One region of the Clostridium sp. AF32-12BH genome, then DNA from elsewhere that is predicted to be linked to it. Evidence: predicted binding sites of a transcription regulator. Region 1 holds the regulator's gene; the other holds the start of a gene.
The links. The regulator NrdR, encoded in region 1, represses ribonucleotide reductase genes. The targets are predictions, from matches to a motif close to CACNANATNTNGTG.

Region 1 (10,206 bases):
GCCTGAACCATAATGGTCCCGCCTCTTCCCTGGAACCCGGACAGTTTTCCGGTGCCGCCGCACCGCTGCGCTATCAGAACAGCCGGATCGGTGCGCTGATTCTTCCTTCTGCTGCTTCTGATTCTCTCAGACAGGCAGCCATCTTAAGTTCTGCTGTGGAGCTGATGTATGAAGAACTGCTGAATTCCAGAAATGTCCAGGCACAAACCAAAGAACGCGACCAGTTTCTGTTTGAATGGCTCCATATGCAGCCTCCGTACAGTGAAGCATTTCAAAAACGCGGCGAAGAATTTGGCTTCCAGATTCTGTCACCGCACACCATGCTTGTTTTTCAGCCGCAATCGGAAACATTTCCCGTGCTCATTCCTATGATCCAAAATCTTCTTGATGAGAAAGATGCCATGGTTTCCCTTTCTCCCGATACGCAGCTGATCTTAATCAAAGAGGAGCCGGGCTACGAAAAACGTTTTCACCGACTCCTTGCCGTGCTTTCCAAATTTCCGGCTGCGTTCTGCAAAAATCAGAAAAACCTTTCTGCCGGCTGTGCCCTTGCGCGCGAATGTCTCTCACTCGGTCAGCTTCTGTTTCCTGACCTTGGGTGTTACGACTATGATTATATGAAAACTGCCCTGGTACTCAGTCACGCTGACATACCAGGGCTGGAGCATGATTTTTCCATTCTGAAAGAAAAAGGTTCCAATGCCCAGTTAGCAGAAACGGTTGTCTCCTACATTCAGTGCAGCGGAGACATCCAAAAGCTGAGCGCCAAACTGCATGTCCATCGCAACAGCATCCCTTACCGGATCCGCCGGATCAAAGAGCTGTGCGGGAAAGATTTAAATGATGCGTATGATCTGATGGCACTTTATGCTTCGTATATCCGCTATATCTGTTTGCAGGAAAAAGAGCCGTAAAATTCCCATGACCGTCTTATACACATTCAGAACAGTCCGCTGTACTCCGGCTGAGAATGGCTGTTTTCATAATTTCTGCACACGTCCATGAATTCCCGGATTGGTGTGGTAAGCAATTTGTCCCGATGATAGACCAGATAAAAGTACCGCTTAAATTCCACCCCATCGATCTGGATCTCACGTATTTTCCCATCACGGAGCGGAATCTCAACCATTCGTCTGGGCACAACCGAAATCCCCAGTCCGGAAATCACTGCATTTACAAGCGCTGTCGTACTGGTTGCCTCCCAGGACGGCTTTACAAAAATCTGATGCTGTGCCATCACCTTATCAAAGGACTCTCTTGTCCCACTTCCCGGTTCACGTAAAAGCAAATGCTGCAGTGCAAACTCTTCTGCTGACATTTGAATTCTTTCTGAATCCCCGTTTCCTGATGCATCCATTCCTCGCTCCCAGTCTTTTCCCGGCGCAACTGCTACCAGATAGTCCTCCATATATTGTTCTGCTATCAGATTCTTCTCATGAACCGGACTCTCCACCAATCCAATATCCAGATCATTGCTGAGAATCTTTTTCTCAATCAGATCCGACGCTCCAATCAAGACCTGCGTATTCACATCCGGATGCGTATGCGCATAACTTTCCACATACCCTGGCAGAAACTGGGAACCAATTGTCACACTGCTTCCAATACGCAGCATGCCTTTGCTTCCCCAACTGCGCATGCCTTCTTCCATATCATCAAACAGACCAAGAATACGGATCACATAATCCTGAAACTGCTTTCCTGCCTCTGTCAGATACAGCCTTTTTCCCAACCGGTCGAAGAGATTCACACCATAATATTCTTCCAGTTCCTGGATTGCCAGCGTCACAGCAGGCTGTGCCATATAAATCTGACGCGCTGCCCTCGTCAGATTGTTTTCATTCTCGATCACCGCCCGAAAAATCCTCATATGCCGGATTGTCATGATACTATGCCTCCCTTTCTTCCTCTCTTTCCTTGTATCAAAGGCAGATCATATTGTTTTTATTATCATTGTTATATAATTATATTATTTTTCATATAATCCGTCCAGTGCTATAGTATATCAGGAACAGCAAAACTACTCCGAATTATATATGGAAACGAAAGGAATGGTAATCTATCTCTATGGAACATCACAACAATCCTACGCAGGAAGCCTCCCTAAAACAGTCGAATGCTTCCGTTCTGAAAAAATTATTTTTTTCTACCCTCTACTTAAGCACCTTCACGTTTGGCGGCGGATACGTAATTGTCAGTCTCCTGAAAACCAAATTTGTAGACGAACTTCACTGGATCGATGAAACGGAAATGCTGGATCTGATCGCGATCGCCCAGTCTTCACCCGGTGCGATCGCCGTCAACGGTGCCATTGTTGTCGGGTATAAGCTTGCCGGAATGCCCGGAATCCTCTGCTCGATTCTCGGTGCGATCCTTCCGCCGTTTGTCATCATCACTGCAGTCTCAGCGTTTTACAACGCATTCCGCGAAAGCTTCTTTATTCAAAATCTGCTAAACGGCATGCGGGCCGGAGTCGGCGCTGTCATCATCTCCGTTGTATACGACATGGGCGGCGGGGTTCTGAAGCTGCGCTCCCTCACTCTGGCACTGATCATGATCGCGGCCTTCATTGCCAACTATATCTTAAAAATCAACGTGATTCTGATCATTCTTGTAACTGCACTGATCGGTGCGGTCCGCACGGTGATCACGGTCAGACGGGAAAACATTCCGTCTGCCGGGAAAGGAGAAAACGAATGATGATTTACTTTCAGCTTTTCTTCGCATTTCTGCAGATCGGTGCCTTCAGCTTTGGCGGCGGATATGCCGCAATGCCGCTGATTCAGGCCCAGGTGATCGATAAATATCACTGGCTTACCTTAAATGATTTTACAAATCTGATCACCATCGCAGAGATGACACCAGGTCCTATCGCCGTCAACTCCTCCACCTTTGTCGGCAACCAGGTGGCAGGAATTCCAGGTGCCCTGATTGCCACCCTCGGCTGTATTCTTCCTTCCTGCATCTTTGTGACGATCCTTGCGAAGCTTTACGCAAAATACCGCAATCTGCGCCTGATGAAAGGAATTCTGGAATCCCTGCGGCCAGCTGTAGTTGCCATGATCCTGACTGCCGGAATCACCATTCTGATCCCGACCTTTTTCCTCGATGGAAGCATTTCCATCACCGGCGGTAATCTGCAGCTGCGCTATCTGATCTACTTTTTCACTGCGTTGTTCTTTCTGCGCAAGGTGAAGATTGATCCGATCAAGGTCATGGTTTCGTGCGGATTCGCGGAAGTGCTCTATCAGATTTTTCTGACATACTTCCCCGTAATATGAAAAAGGAGCTGCAAAGCAGAGGAGGCGCCACCGGCACCTTCTCGATATGCAAAGCAACAAGAAAAAAACAGGGATCTCATCCCTGTTTTTTCTGTTTCCGTCTATAAAAGAATAGCACAACCGCCTCCAGATACCGCTTTAGAACGATCTGGATCTCTTCTTTTGGATTGATCGGTTTTACCAGGATTCCATAAAGTCCGGCCCGGTTGGCACCATACACATCGGTAAAAAGCTGGTCCCCTACAAACAGGACTTCTTCTTTGCGAAGTCCCATCTCACGCACGGCACGGTCGTAGTTTTTTATACCCGGTTTTCCCGCTTTGTAAATATAGGGAGAATGAACCTGGTCTGCGAATGATTTCACACGCGGTTCCTTGTTATTCGATAACAGGCATGTCCGAAACCCAAGCGCATAAAGCCGCTCAAACAGGGCAATCGCCCTGCTGTCTGCCGGTGCCCCGTGAGGGACCAGGGTGTTGTCAATATCAAAAATAACGCCCTTTTTCCCACGCGTTTTCCAGCCTTCCCAGTCAATTTCATAGGTGCTGTCCACCCATTCTTTCGGATAAAATGGTTCTAATATCACGTCTGTTTTCCTGCCTACTTTCGTTTATTCTCCAGGAGCTTGCCAAGTTCCTCCATAAAGGTATTCACATCCTTGAACTCCCGGTAAACAGACGCGAAGCGCACATAAGCAACCTCGTCCAGCTGTTTCAGTTTCTGCATGACAAGCTCGCCGATCTGCGAGGTTTCTACTTCCCGATCCTCCATGGTAAAGATCTGGTTTTCAATTTCATCGATCATCTGGTTGATCTGCTGGATGGATACCGGTCGTTTATGGCAGGAATGGACAACTCCGGCTTCGATCTTAGAACGGTCATACGGCTCCCTCGACTGGTCTTTTTTGATGACCATGAGAGGCATGGTTTCCAGTTTCTCGTATGTAGTAAAACGCTTTCCGCAGACAACGCACTGACGACGGCGGCGGATCGAGCTGTTGTCCTCTGCCGGTCTGGAATCAATGACCTTAGTATCTGCTGCGCTGCAAAATGGGCACTTCAAGATAGTTTCCTCCTGTAGAAGTTCTTTGTCAGTATTTTAACCCATTTATCAGCTTCACGCAAGTAATTTTAGATCTCACGAAAACTGATTCCGAGCTGATACCATCTGCCTCTCACCGGATTTACCATATTGGCATTTACTCCGCGTTCCTGCAGCATGATATTGGTCTTCTCGATCAGGTTTGCCAGTGTTTCCTTCTCGCTGATATCATACTTTTCATGATGCATCGGAAGCATCAGTCTTACACCTGTCTGCTCAATCTCATCGGCATAGATCTGTTCCGGGTTTTCCGGAAGTCTTCCGGATACCTGGCGGATCATGATATTCGGCTCTGCTTTTGCCACTGCACGGATCATCGGTCTGGACCACATTGCATCCAGACGTCCGCCGACAAATGCAATTTTGAAATTTTCCTTTGTTGTGAGAATGAAATTCAGCTGGATCAGTCCGCCAAGATGTCCCAGTTCTCTGGTTCCCGGTCCGCCAATGCCGTAATCTTCTTCCAGAATATTCGCCATCGTCGAATACTTCATTCCCTGCTCATTGTGTGTTCCATGGAGTGTTTCCATTTTGAAATCCAGAAATTCATGGGTTTCCTCACTGCCAACCGCATATACCGAAGTAAATGGAATGTCAAATGCTTTGGCCAGCTCATAGGCAACCGCTTCATGACAGATCACCATCGGATTAAATTTCTTGATGTAATATTCCACATCGGAAATATGATCGCAATGGGTATGATTCAGGATCAGATAGTCCACCCGCTCAACACTTTCCGGAGTAATTCCGTACTCTTTTGGAATCCTGTAAAATTTCAGCCATGGGGCATCCGATACCGGATCGCTGATCATCGGATCCGTCAGGATCACTTTTCCATTTGAAAGTCTGATCTCGTAACACTGTCCGTTCAGCCAGCGCAGACTTACCACGCCATAATTTTCCGTCTTCTCCATTGTAAATCCTCCTGTTTTTTACATGTTTTCCTGCATGTTTTTCTTGCACATTCTTTTCAACAGTCATTTGATCGCTGTTCACGCACGCTGCATAAACAGAAATGTTATCTTCCCTGCTCCTTACAGTATAGCCCGCTCCGCTGTTTTTGTAAACATTCATAAAACACCCCGATTCCCAGCTGTTGCGCTGTTACCATTGCTATTTGTGCAACATGTTTATGCATACATGTCCGGCAATCCTTCAGTCGCATTTACACGCTTTCTCGATCTCTTTCAGTTTTTTTACTTCCACCAGGATAATATCATCGCCGATCTGACAAACATCTTTGAACGGGATGATATATTCTTTCTCTCGTCCGAAAATCCCACAAAGACACCCTGGTCCCGGAACGATCAGATGTGTAATGCAGCCATTTTCCGGATTAAACTCTACATCCCCCACAAATCCAAGTTTTTTGCAGTCGCAGATATTGATGACTTCTTTTTTTTTAAATCAAAAATACGCATAGCCCACATCCGGAACCGAAAATTCCTTACTGTAGTCTATGCGTATCCTTTTCTGTTTGTCACTTGCCTGCCAGCCTATGTTTTCTTACGGTCAGCGCAGTAAATGCGCAGACCTACTGAACAGTTACCACGCTTCTTAGAATAACGGAACAACTGCGCCCTCGTAGGTCTGCTCCATGAACTCTTTTACGGTGTCGCTGGTCAGTGCCTCCATCAGGGCTTTGGTCTTCTCATCCTCTTCCTTGCCCTCCTGCACTGCTACCACGTTGCCGTAGGTAGTTGCTGTTGCTGCCTCAGAGTCAGAAGCCTCAACAGCCAGTGCGTCAGATACCTTTAAACCAGCCTCGATTGCGTAGTTCCCGTTGATAACTGCAATGTCAACATCCGGAAGGGAACGCGGAACCTGTGCTGCCTCAACCTCCAGGATATCCAGGTTCTTCGGATTCTCAACAATATCGGTCTTGGTTGCCTTTAAACCTGCGCCGTCTTTTAACTTTAACAGACCCTGTGCTTCCAGAAGAAGCAGTGCACGTGCCTCGTTGGTTGCATCGTTTGGTACAGCAACCTTTGCGCCATCTGCCAACTCGTCTAAGGATGCGGTCTTGCCTGCGTAAATGCCAAATGGCTCGTAGTGGATCTTACCTGCGCTGACTAACTTGGTTCCTCTCTCCTCATTGAACTGTTCCAGATACGGAAGATGCTGGAAGTAGTTTGCATCCAGATCGCCAGCATCCAGTGCCAGGTTCGGCTGAACATAATCGGTATACTCAACGATTTTTAAATCATACCCTTTCTTTGCCAGTTCTTCTCTTGCAGCCTCCAGGATCTCTGCGTGAGGAGCCGGGCTCGCACCTACCGTCAGTTCCTTTAAATCGTCCGTCTTTGCTTCTGCTTCGCTGCTCTCTGCCTCTGCGCTGCTCTCCGCTGCAGTCGTCTCAGCTGCCTCTGCCTTTGTCTCTGCTGCAGTCGTCTCAGCCGGTTTGCTGCCGCCGCATGCGCTCAGGGCTGCTGCTGCTAAAAATGCTGCTGCAATTACACCAATGTTCTTTTTCATAATACTGATCCTCCTCAATGAATAATTTTGATTTATATGGCCTTTGGCCGACAGCCGTCCTGCGGCTGCTAAATCCATGCCTGTCATTTCCGGTCTGCCAGAACAATTTTCTGTTCTGCCGGATTTTTCCAGTTTTCGCATCCGATTCCGATGCGTTCCATTTCTTAACGGATCCGTTTGTCACTCTTTCTTGCCAGTCTCATGCCGATCTCCTGGATGATCTGGACGATGATGACCAGGATTGCTACGGTCACCAGCATGATGTCGGTCTCATAACGGTAATAACCATAGTTGATCGCGATACCGCCCAGTCCGCCGCCGCCAACCGCACCTGCCATCGCAGAATATCCAAGGATCGTGGTCGTAGAAATCGCTGCACCGATCAAAAGAGAGGGCTTTGATTCCGGGAGCAGCACCTTCCAGATGATCTGAAACGTAGAAGCGCCCATGGATTTCGCTGCCTCGATGACTCCTGCATCGATTTCCTTAAAGGACGATTCCACCATGCGGGCAATATACGGAGCTGCCGATGCTACAAGCGGCGGAACCACTGCTTTCCAGCCAAGGCTCGTTCCCACGATTTTCCTGGTGACCGGAATCATCATGATCAGAAGGATCAGGAACGGGACCGAGCGGAGCAGGTTGATGACGAGTCCCAGAATTTTCTGAAGGACCGGGATCGGGCGGATGCCTTCTTTGTCCGTCACTACCAGAATAATACCAAGCGGAATTCCGATAATATAAGAAACCACGGTGGAAATGATCACCATACATAACGTTTCCCCGATTCCATTGCGGATCAGTTCCATGATCTGCTGACTAAATAACATCGCCGCTCACCTCCTCATATGGTACCTGCACCGTTTTCAAATAATGCAGGGCACGCGCCGCATCTGCCTCATCTTCCGGAAGCTGAATGATCATCTGTCCATAGGCCGTACCGCCAATGTCTTTCGTGGATGCATACAGGATATTGACCGGCACTTTGCTTGCCAGGATCATATTCGCCAGCACCGGTTCCATGGAAGATCGTCCATCGAATGTGATACGGATTTTTTTCGAAGCATCGAACTTCACATTCTCCACCGCATCTCCAAGAATAAGCTGACGGCCGATCCTGGATTTCGGCTCAGAAAAGATTTCCGACACCCGTCCGGACTCTGCAATCTGACTGTGATCGATGATGGCAACACGGTCACAGATTGCTTCAATGACTGCCATCTCGTGGGTGATCACGATCACCGTAATCCCCAGATCCCGGTTGATCTGTTTGATCAGCTCCAGAATGGACTTGGTGGTGTTCGGATCCAGTGCACTGGTTGCTTCATCGCAAAGAAGTACTTTGGGATTCGTTGCAATCGCACGGGCAATCGCCACGCGCTGGCGCTGTCCGCCGGAAAGCTGTGCCGGGTATGCTTTCGCCCGGTCTTCCAGACCAACCAGTTTTAACAGCTCCATTGCTCGTTCCTTCGCCTGCTGCCTGGGAACTCCTGCAATTTCCATCGGGAAACACACATTTTTCAGGATGTTTCTCTGAGCCAGCAGATTAAACTGCTGGAAGATCATGCCCATGGACTGTCTTGCCTTTCTCTGCGCTGCCTCGCTTAAGGCCGCCAGATTCTCTCCTTCAAAAATAACCTCACCGGAGGTTGGGATTTCCAGCATATTGATGCAGCGTACCAGTGTACTCTTTCCTGCTCCGGAAAGACCGATAATGCCAAAAATCTCGCCCCGTCGAATTTCCAGATTAATGTCGTCTAAGGCTTTCACCGGACCATTCGCCGTCTTAAACTCTTTGCCCATGTGTTTTAACTGGATGATGGTTTCGTCTGATGCCATGATAGTTTCCTTTCCCTGTTTTGTGAATCCGGTAAACCAGATCATATTCGGATATCCTATTCCGTAAACTTTGCGCAACGCATTTTGTTTCATAAGAGGCAATTTCCTGTGAAACAAGAAAAGCCGCAAAACCTGCACAGGTTTGCGGCAATTAGAATGCGTATTCGATATGATCCTTCTATGCTCTTTCCTGACCTTGCAGATTACTGATGAAATTGATTGCACACGAACATACGGCACATGTTCATCATCATGCCGCACATCATAGCCATATTCATCTGCATGGTCTTGGACTGATTCATAGCTGTTCTCCGTTTCCGTTAATTTTACCTTATGTGGCGTATTGTACGCCGGGTTTTATGTTTTGTCAAGGATATTCTGGAAATTTCGCAGTGGCAGCTCGAAAACGCTTTGGCGCAGGCTGTTTCGCAGTGGCAGCTCGAAAACGCTTTGCGTTTCCTCGCTGAGGGCATTCGCCCTATCAGCCGAAATTTTCACAGGAATTCTGCTTCGTGCGAGCACGGCAGAATTCCTGTGAAAATTTCGGCTGGCACTGCTCATTTAGATCACGTAGTCCCCACCGTCTTCGCTCTGCATCAGATCGGCGATGGTATAGCTGTCAAAAAACTGATTGATCGTTTCATTGAGCCGGTTCCACATCGGCAGAGTCCTGCAGTGGGGGGACATGGCACAGGGTTTGGCATCCGCTTCCAAACAGGCAACCGGAGCCAGAGAACCCTCTGTCAGGCGCAGGATCTCGCCGACTTTATAATCTTCCGGTGCTCGGGACAGGCGATAACCGCCGCCTTTTCCCTGAGCACCTTCTACAAAACCGGATTTGGACAGATTGGACATGATCGATTCCAGATATTTCTGGGAGATATCCTGCCGCTCTGCCACCTCCTTTAACGGAGTAAAGGCGCCGGTGGCATGTTCTGCCAGGTCCACCATGACTCGCAGCGCATATCTTCCTCTTGTTGAAATCATCATAATCCCCAAACCATCCTTCTCATTCTATTCTATTTCCGCCCGGAAACACACGCCTGTTTCCGGGCCGGTACGGACTGTCCCAATTCATCCGGACTGTACGCAGATATAGGAACCGTTACGGTCAGTCTGCAAATAACGGGGTGGACAGATAGCGGTCTCCGGTATCCGGCAGAAGCACTACGATTGTCTTACCCTCATTCTCCGGGCGTTTTGCCAGTTCAATGGCAGCCCAGGTTGCTGCGCCAGAGGAAATACCTACCAGCACGCCTTCATTCTTTCCTACCTCTTTTCCGGTTGCAAATGCGTCTTCATTGCTGACCGGAATGATTTCATCGTAAATCTTGGTATCCAGTACATCCGGAACAAAGCCTGCACCGATACCCTGGATCTTGTGGGCACCTGCCACACCGGTGGAAAGTACTGCAGAGGTAGCCGGCTCTACAGCGACAACCTTAACATCCGGATTCTTGGATTTTAAGAACTGACCGGTTCCAGTAATGGTACCGCCGGTACCAACACC
Region 2 (10,206 bases), on a different contig from region 1:
CCGCAGAGCAGACCGCCGGCAAAACAGGAAATGCCATAGAGCAGATAGACCGCCGGTGTGATCTGCGATTCCCGAAGCTTCAGCTTATAGAGGATGAAAGTCAGGATAAACAGCAGCACGGCAGACAGCAGGTAAGAGGCAACCAGGGAAATTAACAGGGCCTTTGGGCGGGATGGAAGCATAAAAGTTCTCCTTTTGGAAATACTCTGATCAGTTCATTTTATTCTGTGTTGTCCGGGAAAATGTCCAAAAAGAGATGCGGGAAAGCTTCTTGGAAAAGTTCTGGAAAAGTTATAAAAATACCAGCAGAAAAAGTGCGGGAAAATGGCGAAAACAGGAGCAAAAAATGTATCGAAAAATTACAAAAATATCCTTGACATGACATGTGGGAATGGATATAATAGAATGGCGTGCGAAAATCGCAGGATTTTTTGATGCGCAAAAAAGCTGAAAAGAAATACAGCAACCAACAGACAATATCACAGGAGGTGAAAGGAATGCCAACATTCAACCAGTTAGTGAGAAAGGGAAGACAGACCGCAGTTAAGAAGTCTACTGCACCGGCTCTGCAGAAAGGATACAACTCCTTACAGAAGCGTGCAACTGATACTTCTTCACCGCAGAAGAGAGGTGTCTGCACCGCAGTTAAGACTGCAACCCCGAAGAAGCCGAACTCTGCACTTCGTAAAATCGCCAGAGTACGTCTTTCTAACGGTATCGAGGTAACCAGCTACATCCCGGGCGAGGGACACAACTTACAGGAGCACAGCGTAGTATTAATTCGTGGTGGTCGTGTTAAGGACCTTCCGGGTACCAGATACCACATCATCAGAGGTACTCTTGATACCGCAGGCGTAGCCAACAGAAAGCAGGCTCGTTCCAAGTACGGCGCTAAGAGACCGAAAGACGCTAAGAAGAAATAAGTAATAACTTACACTAGTAGTACCACTAACGTAAGTAAAAGTAGTTAGTGCCGGGATGATATTGCCTGTGGTTGCAGGAATAGATAGAACCGTGCGCGAACACATTTTTATGGAAACATGTGAGTACCTATGAATTAATTTCTATAATTAAGGAGGGAAGTAACGTGCCACGTAAAGGACATATTCAGAAAAGAGATGTATTAGCAGATCCTTTATACAACAACAAGGTTGTAACCAAGCTGATCAACAACATCATGCTTGATGGTAAGAAGGGTGTTGCACAGAAAATCGTATACGGTGCATTTAACCGTGTAGAAGAGAAGAGCGGCAAGCCGGCTCTGGAAGTCTTCGAAGAGGCTATGAACAACATCATGCCTGTTCTGGAGGTTAAGGCAAAACGTATCGGTGGTGCTACCTATCAGGTGCCGATCGAGGTTAAGCCGGAGAGACGTCAGACTCTTGCACTTCGCTGGATCACCATGTTCTCCCGTAAGAGAGGCGAGAAGACCCAGGAAGAGAGACTGGCAAACGAGATTATGGACGCAGCAAACAACACTGGTGCATCTGTAAAACGTAAAGAAGACATGCATAAGATGGCAGAGGCTAACAAGGCCTTCTCCCACTTCAGATTCTAATAGGAGGAAAAAGCTTTGGCTGGAAGAGAATATCCGTTGGAGAGAACCAGAAATATTGGTATCATGGCTCACATCGATGCTGGTAAGACCACTTTGACTGAGCGTATCCTGTATTACACTGGTGTAAACTACAAAATCGGTGATACTCACGAAGGTACTGCTACCATGGACTGGATGGAGCAGGAGCAGGAGAGAGGTATTACCATTACTTCAGCAGCTACTACCTGTCACTGGACCATTCATGGTCAGGACAACCGTCCGATCAAAGGACAGCCGGAGTATCGTATCAACATCATCGATACCCCAGGTCACGTAGACTTTACTGTTGAGGTAGAGCGTTCCCTTCGTGTACTGGACGGCGCTGTCGGCGTGTTCTGTGCAAAGGGTGGTGTAGAGCCGCAGTCCGAGAACGTTTGGCGTCAGGCAGATACCTACAACGTACCGCGTATGGCATTCATCAACAAGATGGATATCCTGGGTGCGAACTTCTACGGTGCAGTAGAGCAGATCCGTACCAGACTTGGTAAGAACGCTATCTGCTTACAGCTGCCGATCGGTAAAGAGGACGAGTTCAAGGGCATCATCGATCTGTTCGAGATGCAGGCTTACATCTACAACGATGATAAGGGCGACGACGTTACTGTTTGCGAAATCCCGGATGATATGAAGGATGATGCAGAGTTATATCACACCGAGCTGGTAGAGAAGATCTGCGAGCTGGATGACGATCTGATGATGCAGTATCTGGAAGGCGAAGAGCCGTCTATCGAGGATCTGAAGAAAGTATTAAGAAAAGCTACCTGTGAGTGTACTGCTGTTCCGGTATGCTGTGGTAGTGCATACAGAAACAAAGGTGTTCAGAGACTTCTGAACGCTGTAATCGAGTTCATGCCGGCTCCGACCGATATCCCGTCTATCAAGGGTACCGATATGGACGGCAATGAAGTATTCCGTCATTCTTCCGACGAAGAGCCTTTCGCAGCTCTGGCATTCAAGATCATGACTGACCCGTTCGTAGGTAAACTGGCATTCTTCCGTGTGTACTCTGGTACCATGAATTCCGGTTCTTACGTTCTGAATGCTACCAAGGGCAAGAAAGAGCGTGTTGGCCGTATCCTTCAGATGCACGCTAACAAGAGACAGGAGATCGACAAAGTTTACTCCGGCGATATCGCTGCAGCAGTAGGCTTTAAGATTACCGGTACCGGTGATACCATCTGTGATGAGAATCATCCGGTTATCCTGGAGTCCATGGAGTTCCCGGAGCCGGTTATCGATATCGCTATCGAGCCGAAGACCAAAGCTGGTCAGGGCAAGATGAGTGAGGCACTTGCAAAACTTGCAGAGGAGGATCCGACTTTCCGTGCATCCACCAACCAGGAGACTGGCCAGACCATCATTTCCGGTATGGGTGAGTTACATCTGGAGATCATCGTAGACCGTCTTCTGAGAGAGTTCAACGTGGAAGCTAACGTTGGTGCTCCGCAGGTTGCTTACAAAGAGACCTTCACCAAGGCCGTAGACGTAGACAGCAAATATGCGAAGCAGTCTGGTGGTCGTGGTCAGTACGGTCACTGTAAAGTTCACTTCGAGCCGATGGATGCGAACGCAGAAGAGACCTTCAAGTTCGAGTCTACCGTTGTCGGTGGTGCTATCCCGAAAGAGTACATCCCGGCAGTTGGCGCTGGTATCGAAGAGGCTGCTAAGTCCGGTATCCTTGCTGGATTCCCGGTACTCGGCGTAAAAGCTACCGTATACGATGGTTCTTACCATGAGGTCGACTCTAACGAGATGGCATTCAAGATTGCCGGTTCCATGGCATTCAAGGAGGCTATGCAGAAGGCAGGCGCTATCCTGCTTGAGCCGATCATGAAGGTTGAGGTTACCATGCCAGAGGAATACATGGGTGATGTTATCGGTGATATCAACTCCCGTCGTGGCCGTATCGAGGGTATGGATGACTTAGGCGGCGGTAAGATCGTAAGAGCATACGTTCCGCTTTCCGAGATGTTCGGTTACTCTACCGACCTTCGTTCCAAGACTCAGGGACGTGGTAACTACTCCATGTTCTTCGAGAAGTACGAGCCGGTTCCGAAGTCCGTACAGGAGAAGGTTATCAACGAGCACAAAAAGTAATTAAACCTTAATTACAATCAAATCTAATTTCCGGCACAGGCATTCCGTGAATGTATCTCCAGCTCCGGCTGAGAGGCTTTGCGGGACTGCCGCCCGGAATAGAGAAAAGGCTTGAAAATATTGCGCAAATAGCATATAATAAAGAACAGCCTAACCATATAATCAATCGCCCGTACTAGGCGGGCAAATCAAGGAGGACGTTATAAAATGGCAAAAGCAAAGTTTGAAAGAACCAAACCGCATTGTAACATTGGTACCATCGGCCACGTTGACCATGGTAAAACCACTCTGACCGCAGCAATCACCAAAGTTCTGTCTGAGAGAGTTGCTGGTAACACCGCTACCGATTTCGAGAACATCGATAAGGCTCCGGAGGAGAGAGAGCGTGGTATCACCATTTCTACCGCACACGTTGAGTATGAGACTGAGAAGAGACACTATGCACACGTTGACTGCCCAGGACATGCTGACTACGTTAAGAACATGATCACCGGTGCAGCTCAGATGGATGGCGCTATCCTTGTAGTAGCAGCAACCGATGGTGTTATGGCTCAGACCAGAGAGCACATCCTGCTTTCCCGTCAGGTAGGCGTACCGTACATCGTTGTATTCATGAACAAGTGTGATATGGTTGACGATCCGGAGCTGCTTGAGTTAGTAGACATGGAGATCCGTGAGTTGCTGAACGAGTACGAGTTCCCGGGCGATGACACCCCGATCATTCAGGGTTCTGCTCTGAAAGCTCTGGAAGATCCGATGGGCGAGTGGGGCGACAAGATCATGGAGCTTATGGATGCAGTTGATAGCTGGATCCCGGATCCGCAGCGTGAGACTGATAAGCCGTTCCTGATGCCAGTCGAGGACGTATTCACCATTACCGGTCGTGGTACCGTTGCTACCGGCCGTGTAGAGCGTGGTGTTCTTCATCTGAACGATGAGGTTGAGATCGTTGGTATCCACGAGGAGACCAAGAAGACCGTTGTTACCGGTATCGAGATGTTCCGTAAGTTACTGGATGAGGCTCAGGCTGGTGATAACATCGGTGCTCTGCTTCGTGGTATCCAGAGAACTGAGATCGAGCGTGGACAGGTTCTGTGTAAGCCGGCATCTGTAAAGTGCCACAACAAGTTTACCGCACAGGTTTACGTTCTGACCAAAGACGAGGGTGGTCGTCATACCCCGTTCTTCAACAACTATCGTCCGCAGTTCTACTTCAGAACAACTGACGTAACCGGCGTTTGCGAGCTTCCGGAAGGAACCGAGATGTGCATGCCTGGTGATAACGTAGAGATGACCGTTGAGCTGATCCATCCGGTAGCTATGGAGCAGGGTCTTCGTTTCGCTATCCGTGAGGGTGGTAGAACCGTAGGTTCAGGTCGTGTTGTTTCTATCTGCGAATAATCTCTAATTAGAAATTAATCGAAATTTTCATATAATGTAGATGCGCCTGGTGCGCCTACTGTGTCCAAACGTAAGAGGACCCGTGGAGATTTTTCTCCACGGGTTTTTCTGTTATCTGGCACCTGAAAAACTTTATCTGGCACCTGCCAAATGTCATGGACAGGTCCGGCAGATGTGTATTGGAACTGCAATCAGAACAGCATCAGCAAGGACGCTACTATCACGGGTAAAAACGTAAGGAAAATTCACACATTTTTCAAAGTAAGAACTGGTAACTTATGTTATAATCAGAAACTGTATTATAAATGTAAGATTAGGCATTATCACATAGAAGTGATTCATGGATAACACAGCAAGTGGATAACATAAAATGGGTAGCAGAACAAGGAGTAAATGAATGAACTATAAACGAAAATTAGTTTCCGGTCTGGCACTATGCCTTTGCGGCGCCAGTCTGGCAGCATACCAGCCGGAAAGACCGGGGATACCCGGAAGGGTTACGGGGCAGACAGAAACTACGTCAGATCGGACACAGGAAACGTCAGCCTACGATGCGGAGCGATATACATTTTCTACAGATGTCTACGGTCCGGGCGTAACCAATCTGTCTTCTTCCGACAGCTATTCCAGGTACCAGTGGGGTCTGAAAAATGATGCGGAACTTCAGTACAGCGAGATTATCAACCGCTTCAAGGACAGTAATCCGAAGCTTGCCACATTCATTGACCTGGCAAACTATCTGGGAATGCCGGCACCGGTGGCTGGTCCGGATGCTTACCGGATCAAAGAAATCCGTGCCAGAAAAGGAGTAGATATCGATGTTCTTCCTGCATGGAACCTTTATGATGCAAGCACAGAGGAACATCGTCAGGTGGTAGTTGCGGTCATTGACACCGGAATCGACATCAATCATCCGGATCTGAAAGATGCCATTTGGACCAACGAAGACGAAATTCCGGGAGATGGCATCGATAATGACGGCAACGGCTATATCGACGATGTGCACGGCTGGAATTTCTTTGATGGAAACAATGAACTCTGCAAGGGCAGCGAGGACGATCACGGAACCCATGCGGCAGGAACCATTGCCGCGACCCGTGGAAATGGCGGCATTGCTGGAATCGCGGATAACAAGTATGTCAAGATCATGTCTCTAAAAGCGCTGGGAACCCAGTACGGCGTGGGTGAGGAAAAGGCAATCATCGAAGCCATCCGCTACGCGGAAGCAAACGGTGCCTCCATCTGCAACCTCAGTTTTGGAACGACCGAATATTATCCGGAACTGGAAAAGGTCATGCGCGAATCGAAGATGCTGTTTGTGGTATCAGCCGGAAACGGAGACGCGAAAGGAATCGGAGAGGATACGGATCAGAAACCGGATTATCCGTCTTCCTTTGACTTAGATAATGCGATATCCGTTGCGAACCTGATGTTCGACGGAAACCTGGCTGAGAGCTCCAATTATGGCGCTAAGAGCGTAGATATCGCAGCACCCGGCACTTATATCGTCAGCACCATTGCAAACAGCGGATACGGCTTTATGACCGGCACCTCCATGTCTGCACCGATGGTAACCGGTGCGGCTGCATTCCTGTATTCCTACCGCACCGACCTGCAGCTTTCCGATATCCGTAAAGTCCTGTTAGAAACCGCCCGCAAGATCCCGCCATTGGAAGGCAAACTCAGCAGCAACGGCATGCTGGATGTGTACGCGGCCCTGAATTACGGAAGAACGACAGAAAACACGGCTGAAAGTACAGCAGAGAATACGACAGAAAGCGTGGATGCAGGAAACAGCGGCAGCACCGATAACACCGGAGCCGATGTCTCAGCGGCTGCAGGAAATACTGAAAATCCAGAAAGCGCACAATCCGGACAGGAAACACAAAACTCCGGAGATGCAGCCCAGACAGAATCCCAGACAACCACGTCAAAAACCATTACGGCCGGAGGCGGAGAGCCAATCCGGCTGGGACAGTAAATGAAACAATATTGCACAGTAACGAACGAGGGGCGAAAGTTTCCACAGCCGCCATACATGGCGGCTGCGGGAACTTTCGCCCCTTTGATTTACTGTGCAATATTGTTTATTTCTTCTTATTTTTGTATTCTTCCAGCAGCCGCTCAAACTCTTCCTCATCACCGGAACGCTGCAGTCTCTGTCTTCTGCGTTCACGACGCTCGGCGAGGGCTTTTGCTTCCTGCTTTCTGGAGTAGACGATCCAGCCTGCGATTCCGATCACGGCAAGGACGAGGAGCACGATCAGAATCGTGACCAGTACGCCGACGATGGAAAAGTTTCCGTGGGTGCGCTGTGAATCGGATGCACCGGAGCTGGTAGCCAGGGAACTGCCTGCGTCATCTGCAGAATCAGCAGTGTTGGTACTGCCATTTCCGGCTGCAGATGAAGAATCGGTGCTGCTGTCGCCGTTATCGATGGTGACACCGTCTTTGGCAAGCAGATAGGCCGTTCCGATCACCCGGTCATTGTAGGTGTAGGTGAGCAGGGCCACGGCATTGTCCGGGCTGACTTCCGGCAGTGCGCCAAGGGAAATGTCGGCATCCTCGAAAGAAGCACCGTTTGGAAGGGTGATGACGCTGTCCGGGTCGATCATCAGATCGGAAGCCAGGAAAGAACCCTTGTCCAGGTTGATGGTTTCGTTTCCGGTGACGTAGCGGCTTTCGTAGTCGGCTACGGTGTAGTTCTGGAAGGAACGGAAGCCGAACTCCAGGAGTGCTTTTCCATCTACGAAGTACTGACGCGGCTGTCCTTTTAAGATGACAGAGACCAGACGGCGGTTATCCTTGACTGCGTAGGTGACCAGGGTGTTTCCGGCTTTGATCAGATAACCTGTTTTTCCGGCGATTGCTTCCGGATAGTAGTAGGGACTGCTCTGATCTTCGGTGACACAGAGACGGTGTTCGCCGCGGATGGTGAAACCGTCCGGATTCTGGGTGGTCGGTGCGATCTTATGTGTCGTGGCAGAGCTGATCTCTACCATGGTCTCATTGTCGTATGCGGCCTGCGCGATCAGGGCCATATCGTAAGCGGAAACATACTGATTATCTCCGTTTAAACCGGATGGATTTTCAAAATGGCTTTCCTGGCATCCCAGTTCTACCAGTTTTTCGTTCATCATGTCCACAAAGGCGGGAATGCTGCCTGCCGTGTGCTCTGCCAGGGCATTGGCTGCCTGGTTGCAGGATACCAAAAGCATGGAGTAGAGACAGTCTTCCACGGAGAGCTGGTCTCCGGCTACGACGCTGATTTTATTTCCGCTGTCTGCTTCCACCTGGTTGACAGCGGTCGTAGAAAATGTTACAGTATCATCCAGATTGCAATTTTCCAGGACGATGAGTGCTGTCAGAATCTTGGTGATGCTGGCTGGCGGATAAGCCAGGTGGATATTCTGTCCGTATAAAATGGCACCGGAATCCATATCCATGACAATTCCGGCCTCTGCCATAATGCCGGTATCAGAAGGCCAGTCGGGTTTAGCCCAGGCTGTCAGAATGAACAACTGGCATGTTAGGGCAAAACATACAAATTTTGTTATCTTTTGTTTCCATTTATTCAGCAATGTGCGAACCTCCTGTGTTCTTTTTCCGTTTGCGGTTTGAGTTCAAAAGCAAGGAACTCTGCGGTGTTTCCCGCATTTTGGCAAAACGGACCTGTCTAATCATACCTTATGTAAAATAAATATTCAACCAAATATTCCATGAAATATTCGTGAAATTGCCACTTCCATTTTCCCCATATTTGTAGTATCATAAATTCTGCTACGACATATAGTTGTTTATAACGCAATAAAATACAAGATATAGTATATACGAGAGGGGTTTGGGCATGACTACGGATGTTAAGACAAATGTGATCAAGAGAAACGGCAAAGAGGTTTCTTTTGATGTCTCTAAGATTGTGAACGCGATCACCAAGGCGAATGCCAGCGTCGATCATCTTCATCAGCTGAATGAGTATCAGATCAACGCAGTGGCAGATATGATCGCAAAACAGGTGGAAGAGGCTACGCATGCGGTAAACGTAGAAGATATTCAGGATATGGTAGAGACCGGCATCATGGAGATGCGGGGTTACGAGGTAGCACAGAAGTATGTGCGTTACCGTTACAAGAGAGAACTGACCAGAAAATCGAATACGACGGATAATGGCATCCTGGCACTGATCGAGCACCTGAACGAGGAAGTAAAACAGGAAAACTCCAACAAGAACCCGGTGATCAATTCCACCCAGCGTGACTACATGGCTGGTGAGGTCAGCAAGGATTTAAGCCGCCGTGTTCTGCTCCCGGAGGAGATTGTGCGCGCTCATGAGGCGGGCATCATCCACTTCCACGACACCGATTATTTCGCACAGAAAGAACACAACTGTGACCTGATCAATCTGGAAGATATGCTCCAGAACGGCACCGTCATCAGCGAGACCATGATCGAGAAGCCGCACAGCTTTTTCACGGCCTGCAACGTTACCACCCAGATCGTGGCTCAGGTAGCCAGCAACCAGTATGGCGGACAGTCCTTCTCTCTGGCGCATCTGGCTCCGTTTGTGGACATCAGCCGTCAGAAACTGCGCAAGAATGTCATTGAGGAGCGCAAGGAGTGCGGAGAATCCCTGGACGATGCGATCATCGACCGTGTGGTAGAGCGCAGACTGCGCGATGAGATCAAGAGCGGTATCCAGACAATCCAGTACCAGCTCATCACCCTGATGACCTGTAACGGACAGGCTCCGTTCGTAACCATGTTCATGTATCTGGACGAGGTACCGGAAGGCCGTACCCGTGACGATCTTGCCATGATCATCGAGGAAGTCATGATCCAGAGAATGCAGGGTGTTAAGAATGAAAAAGGTGTCTGGATCACTCCGGCATTCCCGAAGCTGATCTATGTTCTGGACGAGGACAACATTACGGAGGATTCCAAGTACTGGCATCTGACTGAACTTGCTGCAAAATGTACTGCAAAGCGCATGGTTCCGGACTACATCTCCGCAAAGATCATGAAAGAGATGAAAAATGGAAACGTTTACCCGTGCATGGGCTGCCGTTCTTTCCTGACGGTCGAGGATTCCCAGAGAAATCCGGATGGAAGCC

Region 2: nrdD (anaerobic ribonucleoside-triphosphate reductase) is a predicted target of NrdR. The motif match lies at 8,909-8,922, and genes of this name have one in related genera.

The regions. Positions count from the first base shown of each region.
Region 1 is NZ_QUEH01000014.1:73,246-83,451, forward strand. Features, by position in the region: gene DWZ40_RS13965 (helix-turn-helix domain-containing protein) at 1-914, shown strand, start outside; gene DWZ40_RS13970 (LysR family transcriptional regulator) at 941-1,870, opposite strand; gene DWZ40_RS13975 (chromate transporter) at 2,068-2,700, shown strand; gene DWZ40_RS13980 (chromate transporter) at 2,697-3,281, shown strand; gene DWZ40_RS13985 (YqeG family HAD IIIA-type phosphatase) at 3,358-3,864, opposite strand; gene nrdR (transcriptional regulator NrdR) at 3,882-4,343, opposite strand; gene DWZ40_RS13995 (MBL fold metallo-hydrolase) at 4,412-5,296, opposite strand; partial or broken gene DWZ40_RS14000 (PRC-barrel domain-containing protein) at 5,538-5,774, opposite strand; gene DWZ40_RS14005 (MetQ/NlpA family ABC transporter substrate-binding protein) at 5,940-6,857, opposite strand; gene DWZ40_RS14010 (methionine ABC transporter permease) at 7,022-7,687, opposite strand; gene DWZ40_RS14015 (ATP-binding cassette domain-containing protein) at 7,677-8,696, opposite strand; gene DWZ40_RS14020 (RrF2 family transcriptional regulator) at 9,258-9,686, opposite strand; gene cysK (cysteine synthase A) at 9,808-10,206, opposite strand, start outside.
Region 2 is NZ_QUEH01000001.1:179,694-189,899, reverse strand. Features, by position in the region: gene DWZ40_RS00970 (TIGR04086 family membrane protein) at 1-182, opposite strand, end outside; gene rpsL (30S ribosomal protein S12) at 498-923, shown strand; gene rpsG (30S ribosomal protein S7) at 1,088-1,558, shown strand; gene fusA (elongation factor G) at 1,574-3,694, shown strand; gene tuf (elongation factor Tu) at 3,902-5,095, shown strand; gene DWZ40_RS00945 (S8 family peptidase) at 5,493-7,076, shown strand; gene DWZ40_RS00940 (D-alanyl-D-alanine carboxypeptidase family protein) at 7,183-8,562, opposite strand; gene nrdD (anaerobic ribonucleoside-triphosphate reductase) at 8,943-10,206, shown strand, end outside.